One region of the Novacetimonas sp. GS1 genome, then DNA from elsewhere that is predicted to be linked to it. Evidence: riboswitches for the same ligand, from Rfam matches in the RefSeq annotation. Region 1 holds a riboswitch; each other region holds the start of a gene.
What was found. Region 1 has a riboswitch for cobalamin ahead of FYB92_RS00905 (DUF1636 domain-containing protein). Riboswitches for the same ligand answer to the same signal wherever they lie in the genome.
Positions count from the first base shown of each region.

Region 2: another riboswitch for cobalamin. It lies ahead of FYB92_RS04195 (CbtA family protein); the one in region 1 lies ahead of FYB92_RS00905 (DUF1636 domain-containing protein).
Region 3: another riboswitch for cobalamin. It lies ahead of FYB92_RS10580 (aromatic ring-hydroxylating dioxygenase subunit alpha); the one in region 1 lies ahead of FYB92_RS00905 (DUF1636 domain-containing protein).

Region 1 covers NZ_VSZP01000001.1:173,673-177,841, reverse strand. Annotated here, with positions in the region: gene cobW (cobalamin biosynthesis protein CobW) at 130-1,203, opposite strand; gene FYB92_RS00905 (DUF1636 domain-containing protein) at 1,200-1,772, opposite strand; cobalamin riboswitch at 1,803-2,060, opposite strand; gene FYB92_RS00900 (histidine phosphatase family protein) at 2,079-2,618, opposite strand; gene FYB92_RS00895 (CbtB domain-containing protein) at 3,679-3,903, shown strand; gene FYB92_RS00890 (MDR family oxidoreductase) at 4,048-4,169, opposite strand, start outside.
Region 2 covers NZ_VSZP01000001.1:931,194-935,362, forward strand. Annotated here, with positions in the region: gene FYB92_RS04185 (lytic transglycosylase domain-containing protein) at 1-1,089, shown strand, start outside; gene FYB92_RS04190 (peroxiredoxin) at 1,132-1,722, shown strand; adenosylcobalamin (AdoCbl) riboswitch at 2,479-2,655, shown strand; gene FYB92_RS04195 (CbtA family protein) at 2,701-3,435, shown strand; gene FYB92_RS04200 (extracellular solute-binding protein) at 3,799-4,169, opposite strand, start outside.
Region 3 covers NZ_VSZP01000001.1:2,384,545-2,388,713, forward strand. Annotated here, with positions in the region: gene FYB92_RS10575 (acetate uptake transporter) at 124-732, opposite strand; gene FYB92_RS10580 (aromatic ring-hydroxylating dioxygenase subunit alpha) at 921-2,003, opposite strand; cobalamin riboswitch at 2,195-2,436, opposite strand; gene FYB92_RS10585 (ABC transporter ATP-binding protein) at 2,604-3,362, opposite strand; gene FYB92_RS10590 (iron ABC transporter permease) at 3,359-4,169, opposite strand, start outside.

The DNA of each region.
Region 1 (4,169 bases):
GGCATCAGGGGATATTCATAAAGGCATAAAGGCCTGTGGATGCCGCCTTTTTACAAATGAAGCGACATCCGTTCGAAGCTTTTATAACCCCGCGACTGTTTTTCGATGGTCCTGTTTTCGACCGTCCTGTCAGGTCCGTTGCAGGTCCGCCTCGATCGCCGCGCGCGGCAGGCCCTTTTGACCGATGATGACAAGGTTGCCCGTGCGTGGCGCATCCTGTGACAGGGGGCGGTCGAACTGGTGGCGGAACCGGCTGCCCACGCCCTGCACCGCCAGGCGCATCGGTTTGCCGCGTACGGCGGCGAATCCCTTCATGCGCAGGATGTCATATTTTTCCGCCACGTGGGCCAGATGCGTGACAAAGGCGTCCGCGCTGTCCTGTTCGGGAATGGGGGCGACGAAGCTTTCGAAATCGTCATGTTCATGCTCGCCCCCTTCCGCATCATGGTGGGAGGGGCGGGCCGCAAGGTCATCTTCGGCCGCCGCATCCATGCCCAGCAGGACAACGGGGTCCACCTGCCCGTCCACGGCATGGATGACCTTGACCGCGCGGGGGATTTCGGCGCGGATCTCACGCTCCACCATGGTGATCTGATCTGGTGTCATCAGGTCGGTCTTGTTGATGATCACCATGTCCGCCGAAAGGAGCTGGTCTTCGTAAACTTCCGCAAGCGGGTTGTCGTGGTCCAGTGACGGGTCGGCCTGGCGCTGGCGTGCGATTTCATCCGGGTCGTCGGCGAAACGCCCGGCCGCGACGGCGGGGCCATCAACCACGGTGACAACGCCATCGACGGTCATGCGCGTGCGCACCGTGGGCCAGCCGAATGCCTTGAGCAGTGGCTTGGGCAGGGCAAGGCCGGACGTCTCGATCACGATATGCTCCGGCGGGTCAGCCCGGTCGAGCAGCGCCTCCATCGTCGGCAGGAAATCATCCGCCACGGTGCAGCACAGGCAGCCATTGGTCAGTTCGACAATATCGTCATCCCGGCATCCTTCCACCCCGCAGGCACGCAGCGTTTCGCCATCAATGCCCAGCGTGCCGAATTCGTTGACGACAATCGCGATGCGCCGTCCGCGCGCCTGTGCCAGCACATGGCGCAGCAGCGTCGTCTTGCCCGCGCCAAGAAAGCCGGTGATGACGGTGACAGGTACCTTCGCGCGGGCGGCGCGGGTGGCGGGACGGGAGGAGGGGGATGCGGTCATGAAGAGTGCTCCGTCAGGAGGGCGGCGGGAAAACGGCCCAGCACCATGTCCGACAGAGAGGCCGGACGGCGCGAAGGCATGACACTGCCACTGTGCGAGGTGGCATAGGCGGCAAGGTAGATCATCAGGTCGTCGGCCTTTTCAGGACCAAGATGGCCAAGCAGCCATCCCCATTTCCCCGGCATGGCGACGACGGCGGTGCAGCCACGATCGCACGCGGCAAGGCATTTGACCTCATGCACCACGACATTGGTGTCGTGCGTGCGCGTCAGCATCTGTTCATACAGGGCGCGCCCGGGTGGTGCGGCGCCAACCGGCAGCCCGCGCAGGCACGTGACGCAGACATGGAGATGGATGGCGCGAAGGTCGGGGCGGGTGGTGGTATGGGGGGCGTCGGAAGGGGGGGCACCTGTGGTCATTGCACGTGTCGTCCTGCGCTGTCGCCGCGTCATCCCGATGGGATGGCGGCCATGGCCGGGGTGCATCGACCGTGCGGCATCGGGGCCGATGCATGGCACGGACATCAGGATACCGCCGCATTTCCAGGCACCCCGCCGGACCTGCGACATTCAGTGGTCGTGCCATGTCCCGGAACTGGTGTGGGACATGGCGATGATGGCAGGTCTCCTGACTTGTGGCCGGGGCATGGACAGTGTCCCTGCCGCCGCATCCGGCGCCTTCCCGGCCAGACTGGCCAGTGACGTGCCGCACCCTTTTGTAAAGGGACGGCCTGCTGGATGTTTGAGACCACCTACAGTTGCGGGGGCAGTGACGGCATTGCGGGCGGCAACCTGCCGCGCCACGCACCGTGCTTCCCTGTTTCTTCCCTTACGGGAACCATCATGCGGGCTTTTACACGCGCCCGCGATGTGGTGTCAAAACGTGATGGCCGCCCCTGCCTCACGCACACGCCACCTGTTATGGAATGTCACGAGGGTGCGGGTGCATGGTCCGATATCAAGGGCCGCGAACGCTTCTGCCCCTGTGCCAAGCGTCGCCAGTACAAGGGCGCGTATGACCATGGTGTCCGCGATGATCATCATGTTTGCATGTCCGGTAGGGCAGCGTAACAGCCAGTCCGCCACGCGCACCAGCACCGAGCGCAGGCTTTCACCGTCTGGCGGTGCGAAATCCGGGTCCGCGATCCAGCGTGCGACGTCGGGCGCCGGCAGGTCATGCAGGGCGCGGCCATGCCACGCGCCGTGGTCGCGCGCGCGCAGGGCGGCGTGCGCAATGGGCGTGCGCCCCGCCCATTGCGCAACAGGGATGGCGGTATCATCGCCACAGGCAACGGGTGCCGTGGCGCACAGATGCGCCGCCTGTCCGGGGGGCAGGGGGGGCAGGTCATCACGTGTGGGGATGATGGCGCGACGCAGGCAGTCAGGCGCGGGCAGGGACAGGCAGGTCAGGTGCATGGGGGCGGTGTGTCAAAGTTCCGGGGGAAATGGGGGATGTTGGAAATGGCTGGCGCAGTGTCTTTCAGGTCGTTTCATGCGAAAGTCTGTTCGAAACCAACGGATTGATGAAAATATGCGTTGTCGCCTTGGGCGGTGTGACAAGACAGGGCGCATCACCAACTGGAATAATAAATGTTTTGGGACAATTCCTTTCCAAAAGCCTTGAAGGATGTGGCCCTCATGAAAAAACGCAGTCATCATACCATGTCATTATTTTTTATCGGCGACCTATTTTCCGGGAATCTCATAATTTTTAGAGATTGTTTAAAAACAACGCGTTGATAAAAAAAGAAAAGTTTTTGGGTGCCGCCTTTTTTCAAAAAGGCGGCGTCTTCTGAAGCTTTTTAGAAAAAGCTTCACCAAAAACCTTTATAACTTTAGTATGTTATTCAGCCTGACTTTTCAAACAGTCTCTTAAAAATGTAATTTTTCACATGTTTTTTGAGAATATTTATCAAAAATTTTTATGATCTTTGCATGATACGGTCTCTTTAATAGAGACTGCATTTAAAATGCCCCATCAAGAGAAAACGGGAACATTTCAGGCGTTGCCCTATTTTTTGAAAAGTCAGATTCCATAATATCCTGAAATTATAAAAGTTTTTGGTGAAGCTTTTTCCAAAAAGCTTCAGAAGACACCGCCTTTTCAAAAAACGGCAACACTAAAAAACTGTTCCTGTTTTTATAAATGATTTGTTTTCAAACAGGCTTTCGGCGTCGTCATTGCGATCTTGGTGCCAGGATCTCTTGAGGTCGGGGATTTCTGTCGAAGCGTTGTGTTGGGACATCTTGTCGGGGCAGGATCACAAAGGCGACGGACGCCCCTGTGTCGTGACCCTGTGTCCCCGGCCGTTCGTAAACGGAGCGTTCATAAAAAACGGCGTCACTGTTTTTCATCGTCGGCGTTTTCCTCGCGTGCGCATGCCCGATGCCCACCGGCAAGGGGGCGGAAGCGTTTGCCGAGGGGTCCGAAATCGGTTAGTCGGGGATCACGACTGATCAGGGAGTGCATTTTGCCATGAACCACACATCTTCTGTCCTGCCTGCGGGTGGCCTGTCTTCCGCGCCTGTCGCGATTCCGGTTCGTGACCTGCTGCCGTGGGCGGTCTTCGGCCTCGTGATTGCTTCGCTGCTGCTGTATTTCGTGGGCGCGGAACAGGGTGCGACCTCGCTGGTGTCGGGGCATTATGTCCATGAATTCGTCCATGATGGACGTCACCTGCTCGGCTTCCCCTGCCACTGACGTTTCCTGTCGGCTGCTGTCCGGGCGGGTTCTCCGGGCGGCAGGTTGGCCATTGCGGTTGCTTTTGTGGCGGAGTGTTCGCGCGCCCAGTGGCGTGATGGCCCCACCTGTTGCGTGCCAGCATTATGGTTCGGGCATTGCGGCCTAGGCATCGTGGGTGTTGACGACGATGCGCCCACGCACATTGCCCGCCAGAAGCCGCGGTGACGTCGCGATCGCCTGTTTCAAGGGGATGTCTGCGCATATCGAATCGACCAGCGCGGGAT
Region 2 (4,169 bases), 760 kb from region 1:
GCCTGGCCCCTTTCGCGGTCATGTTCGCGGGCGGGGCGGTGGCTTTCGCTGGCGCTGCTGGTGGCGCTGGCGGCCTGCGCGGGTAAACCGCACGAGGCCGCGATGTCGGATGCGCAGATGATGCAGGAAGCCGACGCCTATCGCGCCCGCGCGCGCCAGAACTATACCCCGCCCGGTCCGCCAGAAGATCCGTGGGGGCCGTATATTACCGAGGCGGCGCAGCGTTTCGATGTGCCCGAACTGTGGATACGTGCGGTGATGCAGCGTGAATCCGGCGGGCAGCTTTTCCATAATGGGCAGTTCGTGACGTCGCAGCCCGGTGCAATGGGGCTGATGCAGCTCATGCCCCCCACCTATGACGAGATGCGCCGGCGTTACAACCTTGGGCCGGATGCCTATGAACCGCATGACAACATCATCGCCGGCACTTCGTACCTGCGCCAGATGTATGACATCTATGGCTCGCCGGGGTTCCTTGCGGCCTATAACAGCGGGCCGGGGCGTCTGGATGATTTCCTTGACCGCAGCCATACGCTGCCGCGTGAAACACGCGAATATGTGGCCTTTATCGGCCCGCGCATCGCCGGTGTGTCGCCGGTCAACCGTTCACAGGCCGACCTGATGATCGAGGCCAGGGCACAGGCCCGCGCGCAGGCCCGCGCGCAGGGTAGCACCCGGCATGGGCGTGGCGGGCGGCAGGTGATCGGCGCGGACCAGCCATTGCAGGTGGCCGAGGCCCCGTCGGCTGAAAGTGCGGCCGTCCGTGCGGCATGGAGCGCGCGCGCCAGAGCAGGGCAGTTGCCGATGTCGGCGGTGGGCGCGCATCCCACCATCGTCATGGATGCCGCCAACTGGGCGGTGCAGGTCGGGGCCTATGGATCGCGCGGACAGGCGTTGCAGGCATTGCAGCATGCCCGCGCCAACGCCGCGCTGCATGGCGCGCGTGAACAGGTTGATTCGGTCACGGCGGGGCGGGGACGTGTCTATCGCGCCCGCCTGCTGGGCCTGTCGCATGCCAGCGCGTTGCAGGCGTGCCAGAAACTGGGCAGTCATGCCTGTCAGGTCATGGGACCGATTTCCGGGTCATGAGGGCACGACGCATGACGCACGATGCATGACGGGATGAAGTGAATGAAATATTTCTACAGGCGTCCGCGATGGTCGTGGACGGGTATTATCGTGCCACTGGTGGGGGTTTTGTCCTTTGCCGGGATTGTCGCATGGTCCACCGCGCGCGCCGCCCTGCCCGCGGGCAGCAATGCGCCGATGTTCGTCGCCCCCGCCGCGCAGGCAGGCAAGGAGTTCAGCTTTCATCTGGCCGATGCGCTGCGTAACGGGCCGGTGGTGGTATATTTCTACCCCGCCGCCTTTACGCGTGGCTGCACCATAGAGGCACATGAATTCGCGGATGCGATGGACAGTTACCACGCACTTGGCGCCAGCGTGATCGGCGTGTCGATGGATGATCTCAAGACGCTGGACCGTTTTTCCGTCAGCGAATGCCATGGCCGTTTCCCCGTCGCATCCGACCCGTCGGGGTCGATTGCGCGGCTGTATGATTCACGCATGCCGGTGGTCCATTACGCCAGCCGCACGTCCTATGTCATCGCCCCCGATGGCAAGATCATCTTTACCTACAGCGCGCTTTCGCCTGACGAACATGTCCGTCGCACACTCGAGGCGATCAGGGCATGGCGCGCGGGACATGCCCCGGCCCCCTGAATACAGGAGATCGTTTGAAACGTCAGGACCAGCAACCGATTGAAACGGCAATGGTTTTTTTGAAGTTTTTTACGGCCCCGTGTAAAGGCGCTGCCTTTTTACAAACAGGCAGCGCCCGGACATTTCGATCATTCCCGAGCAGGCTGTTTGTAAAATCTGTCCCCATATACCACTGGGATCCTGAAAGTTCTTGGTAAAGATTTTCCGAGATGTCCTGAAAATCGTCGTATTTTCAAAATGTTAAAGTAACGTCTGGAATTTCCCCTTCCATTATCAAGGGGATGTTTTCAAACAGTTCCAGTAGATTCATGAATAGAAGAGTGTTTGAAAACAAAGCATTGATGAAAAAGAAAAGTTTTTGGGTGCCGCCTTTTGATCGAAATAAGGCGGCGTCTTCTGAAGCTTTTTGGAAAAAGCTTCACAAAAAACTTTTATAATTTCAGTATGTTATCAAGAATGACTTTTCAAACAGCTTCTAAGAATCCTGCGGCGTTTTTTCCGTAAACGCGGCATGGCGTGATGTGCGGGCGCGGAGGGTGCGCCTGTTCACGCGCCTGCCTGTCACCTGATCGGCGGGTCATCCCGGATGGCTGTTCGGGATGTGTTGCCCAGAATGCGTTGCCCAAGATGCATTGTTCCGAATGCGCTGTCCTGAATGCAGGCTTTGGGATGCCCTGTTGGGGATGTTCCGTTGGGGATGCGCTGTGCAGGGCGCGACGGGGCGGCTTTGCCCCGCATTGACTTGTGCGGTGCGCCCTGCGATGAAAACGGGCCTTTCATGCAAAGGAAGCCGGTGAAAATCCGGTGCGGTCGCGCCACTGTAATGCGGGCATGCATGGCATCATGTCGATGCGCGCACCCTGCCAAGCCAGATACTTTGCATGATATCCTTTCTTCCATCCATCGGGGACGCGATTTCCCCGCAGGAGTCATGAATATGCATATTCCCTTCCTTTTCCCTTTGCCGGTGCGGGCCTGATGGCCGGGCGTGTCCTGCTGCGCGGTATGCTTGCGGGGATTCTCGCGGCGTTCCTCGCCTTTGGCTTCGCGCGGATTGTCGGCGAACCCCAGGTCGATCGCGCCATCGCGTTCGAGGCCGCGCATGATGCGGCCGAAGGTGAACCGCCAGAAGAAGAACTGGTCAGCCGCAAGGTGCAGTCCTCCATCGGGTTGCTGACGGCGTCCGTCATGTATGGCGCGGCGTATGGGGGGGTATTCGCGCTGGCGTTTGCGGTGGCGTTTGGCCGTGTGGGACAGGTATCGCCACGGATGCTGGCGCTGTTGCTGGCGGTGGCGGGGTTCGTGGCGGTCGTGCTGGTGCCCGACCTGAAATATCCCGCCAACCCGCCCGCCGTGGGGAACCCCGAAACAATCGGGCAACGCACCGCGACCTATTTTGAAATGGTCGTCTTCTCGCTCTGTGCGATGATCCTGTCGGTGCTGGCGGGACGGGCGCTGCTGGCGCGTCTGGGGGCATGGTCCGCATGGCTGTGTGGCTGTGCGCTGTTTGTCGTGCTGGTGACGGTGCTGCAACTGGCGCTGCCCACGATCAACGAGGTCCCGGCAGATTTCCCCGCCGCCCTGCTGTGGCATTTCCGCGAGGCCGCCCTTGGCATGCAGGTCGTGTTGTGGGGGGCGCTGGGCCTTGTGTTCGGCCTGCTGGTGGACCGTATGCCCGAACTGCACGGCCACCATGGGGTCGTGCGCGGCTGAGGCGACCGGACAGGTTGCCGGGGATGTTGCTGGCGTCGCATTTTTGGAAAATGCGACGCCTTTTTTACGAGAGCGTTTGAAAACAACTCATTGATGAAAAAGAAAAGTTTTTGGGTGCCGCCTTTCGATCGAAGTAAGGCGGCGTCTTCTGAAGCTTTTTGGAAAAAGCTTCACCAAAAACTTTTATAATTTCAGTATGTTATCAAGACTGACTTTTTGAACAGCCTCTATATAGGGTATCAGGGCCATCCTGCCTGAGGGCTGCGGACGATCATCGTGGGGGAGGGGATCTGCCGCCCGTCATGATCTGTCCGTCATGATCTGTCCACCATGATCCACCTGCCATGATCCGTGCGTCTGGTCTTACGGGGCCTGCATCACGCTGGTCCACAGGGCCTGCAACCTGTGGCGCATGTCGGGTGACAGCTGCGGCAGCATGCGTGTCGCCGCGATCTGTGCCGGCTGGTCTTCCCAATGCAGGGCATTTTTGATCGCGGGGTCGAGCGGCGTGCGCATGTCCGCCGGCATCCCCCAGTAACATGAGGAGGTGGCAAGGTGCGCCTGTGCCTGCGGCGTGCGCAGGTATTTTGCAAACCGCAGCGCCATGTCCTTGCGTTGGGAGGATGAAAGCACCGCCACCGCCTGCTGCCATCGCAACGCGCCCTGCCGGGGAATGAGATAGGTCAGGGTCGGGTGCGCCGACAGCACCGGCGTCGCCGCCTGCTGCGCAGGGA
Region 3 (4,169 bases), 2.2 Mb from region 1:
AACCGTCAGCCCCTTGATATAGCGGCATATCCAAAAAAAAACCGCCCCGAAGGGCGGTTATATTCAGTCATGGGGCATCATCGGGCATGTGCTGCCCCATAACAGGTTTGCGGAACCGCAATATCAGGCTGCAACCTCGGCAGGCGGCACCATAACTGCAACAGGAGCTGCGACGTGTCCCGGTTGTGCTGCGAGCAATTCCACTGCCGCCAGATAAATGGCGCTGAACCCGCAAAATAATCCTTCATATCCGGCAATAACCGTCAACATGGGCTGCTCAAGGATTTCGGCAAGGCCGAGCAGCAGAAACAATACTGTCAGGCTGGAAAACACCACCTGATGCATGCGCGAGGCACGCAGCGTGCCAATCGTCATAATGGCAGTAAACAGGCCCCACATCAGCAGGTAGCTGCCCATCAAGGCAGGTGATGAGGGTGCCACCAATCCCCAGTGCGGCAAGAACAGCAACACAACGAGGGACAGCCAGAAAGCGCCATAAGACATGAAGGCCGTCATGCCAAATGTATTTCTGTTTCCGTATTCCAGCAGGCCGGCGACAAACTGCGTCGCCCCGCCGAACACCAATCCCATTGCAAGAATAGCTCCCCCCATGGGAACGATGCCTGAATTATGCAGGTTAAGCAGGACAGTGGTCATGCCAAACCCCATCAACCCCAACGGGGCAGGATCTGCTTTTGCCGAATTATGGGTCATGCCGCAATTCCATTCCATGGCGGATAAATCATGACAAAACATGTCACGATCAGCCCGACCCGGCATATTAAAATCTATCTTAGAGAACGTCAGGAAATAACCCATTCATAAAACCCGACAAAGGGTCTGGCGGACGCGCGCCTTTCAAATGGCAGCCCCCCCTGAAGTCCTGGGGGAAAAGCTGCACCAGACCCTGGTTCCTGATTTCAGGCTGTTTGCGCACTTATCCCATTTTGGACAAGCAGTTGGCGCAAGGCCATGATAACCGGAAAAACTTCCTGATTCCGATCACCGCCCTGCTCCTGCCATGCCCGCTGTTCAAGTTCGACAATTTCGCGATCCTCAGCAAAGACACGTTCCGTAAAGGCAACCAGCAACGGCCATGCCAGATCCAGTATGAACGGAACCTTCAACCGGCGTATGGACAACAGTCCAAAGACACGGTTGGTTTGTTCCTCGCGATCCTGCGGCACATACGCAATCCACAGGTCCATGACCGGTTCCTCAACGCCCTGCGTCTCGATCCGCAATGCCTGATATGGATATTGCGTACGGATGGTCATGACATCGCGATAGGCAAAATTGCGCCCTTCTTTCCGACGCTGCCCATAAATCAGGGCTTCACTCAGGGGTTGCTTGCCGGCCATACGCGCAAAGGTATAGCGCGCCTCCACAAAATCATGACCACGTTCCATGCCCAGGAACCGGGGTTTCATACTTCCGACCAGACGGCTGTGCAGGACCTGATGGTTCATGTCCATCAGGTTTTCATGCATGAAACTGTAATGGCATTTCACAATTTTTCCAAAACGACGCGTCCGATAATGCGGATCGCGCACACGTGGAATATCCGGCAGAGGCACACTATCGGACTTTTCCATCGGTCCCATGAAAACAAAAATCAGCCCGTCCTTTTCCTGACAGGCCCATGTGCGCAGTCGGGGCAGATCATCTTCGATTTTCATATCCGGTGAAAAACACTGTCCACGTCGGCTATATTTCAGCCCATGATATGCACAGCGCACAAAATCCCCACATACATCTCCTTTGCTCAGAGGAACCTGACGATGGGGACAGACATCATCAAGCGCAAAGATCGCACCGGCCTCTGGCCTGACCACGACAATCGGCTGCCCTGCATAACGTACCCCGATCGCCCTGCCCCGACGCAGTTCACGCGACCAGGCAACGGGATACCAGAAATCAGGGTTACTCCGCACACGCCGGATATCATGGGGCAGACGCGGCATCCGCACCGGCGCGGTTATGTCCGATATAATCCGTGCCATACTCGCTTCAATGCCTCCCACAATATCGGCCACACGGGACCTGGGGTGGCGCAGTCAGAAAAGACGTTATTTTTCGTATGATTTTCATAAAACTGCAACGCGTGGATGCGTTACCTGCCATATCGCCATGGCACGTGGCTTCCTGCCTGATGGGCATAGGCTTCTCCCGCCTTCGGCACATCCCGTCCGACGGCTTGGCAAATGACGATGGCAGGTCTCCTGGCTCACGGATCATGGCCTGCCGGTTCCTGCCTTCCCATTCCCTTGATCGTGGAAACAGTGACCTACCCCATGGGGGTAAATGAACCGGCGACATACCGCCTACAGTTGCGGGAGCAGCCTCCGACTTGGCTCCCGGGCTTATGACCCGGCCGGAGCATGACGGCGTTCCCTGTTAGCCCGCTCGCACGGGACCATCGACTTGATAGAAGTTGATAGTGCCTGCATTTTTCCGCCAGATGCAAGATATCCTGAAGATTTTTTCGAAATGCATTCGCAGATCAGTCCCTGCCCCGCAAATGTCCTGAAAGGTTTTTGCAAACAATAATCCGGGGAAATAACGGATTCGTACAAAAACAGCCCGGATTACATCAAGATGCCTTATCGACGGAGTTCCCACGGAATGACAGCATCCCCGATCCGCCTGACCGTTACCCCGTACACTGCATGCATGATATCATCATCCAGCACCTGTGTTGCAGGGCCATGTCGAATGATGGAGCCATCATCCATCAGCACAAGTTCATCGCAAAACCGCGTCGCCAGCACCAGATCATGCAACACAACGACAATCCCCTTACCTTGTGCGGCCTGTTCACGGAAAAGCTGCATCATGGACAGGGCATGGGCAGGGTCAAGGGCGGCAATCGGTTCATCCGCCACAACAACAGACGTATCGGTCGCCAGCGCACGCGCGAGGTTCATACGCGCCCGCTCTCCACCCGAAAGATGACAGGCCGGACGGGCAGACAGGTCCAGCAGGCCTGTTGCCTCCAGCGCACGTTGCACCGCAGGATGCCCTATCGCATGCATGTTGGCCTGTCCATGTGGCAGGCGCCCAAGTGCCACCAGATTACGGACGGGCATCGGCGGCGGCATTCCACCATCTTGCGGGATAAAGGCCAGTTGCCTTGCCCTCATTGCGGGGGGGATCTGCCCCATGTCACGCCCAAGAAGCTGGATCTCCCCACAATCGGGGGTCTGTAACCCCGCAAGCATACGCATGAACGTGCTTTTCCCCGCCCCGTTCGGTCCGATCAGGCCCACAACCCGCCCCCGTTCCAGGGTCAGGGCAGCGGCGGAAACGACAGCCCGTTCCCCCCGTCTGAGCGAGACGCCGCACGCATGAAGCAAGCTCATGGGCTGCTCCTTTTAAGGATGATGACACGGGCGAAAAAAACCGGCGCACCAACCAATGCCGTCAATACGCCAAGCTGTAGTTCAGGCCCGCTTGCCACCAGGCGCACAACCATATCCGCCGCCAGAAGCAACAGTCCGCCCCCCAGAAAGGACGGCACAAGCAGGCGTGAAGGCTGGTGCCCCGTCAACGGGCGCAACAGATGCGGCACCACCAACCCCACAAAGCCAATCGCACCGGAAACCGCCACACACGCCCCAACGGCAAGAGCCGCGCCAAGCACGACGCGCGTCTGTATCCCCCATGGAGCATGAAGCCGGAACCCAAGGCTTTCCGCCACATCCGTACCCAGCGCCAGCGCATCGAGCGCACGTGCGCAGGACAGCATAAACAGCGTGCCACACACCACACCGGGCAGGCAGATCCAGACATGGGTAAAGGTCCGGTCAGTCAGTGACCCCATAAGCCAATGCATGATTTCAAAGGATGCATACGGACTGGGGACAAGGTTCAGCACCAGCGCCGTCAGCGCGGCGGTAAAACTGCTGAGTGCCGCCCCCGCCAGTAAAAGCACCAGTGTCCCGCCACGCCCCACCACCCCCATCAGCACGGCAGCCGCGCACAGGGCCCCCGTCAGGCCACCAAGCGGCAGGGCCGCAATGGAAAGCTGCATGAGGCCGGTATAAAACACGCATACCGCACCAAGTGCCGCCCCACCCGATACGCCCAGAATACCGGGGTCCGCCAGCGGGTTTCGCAGATATCCCTGCAGGACCGCACCCGACAGGCCCAGTGTGCCACCCACCATA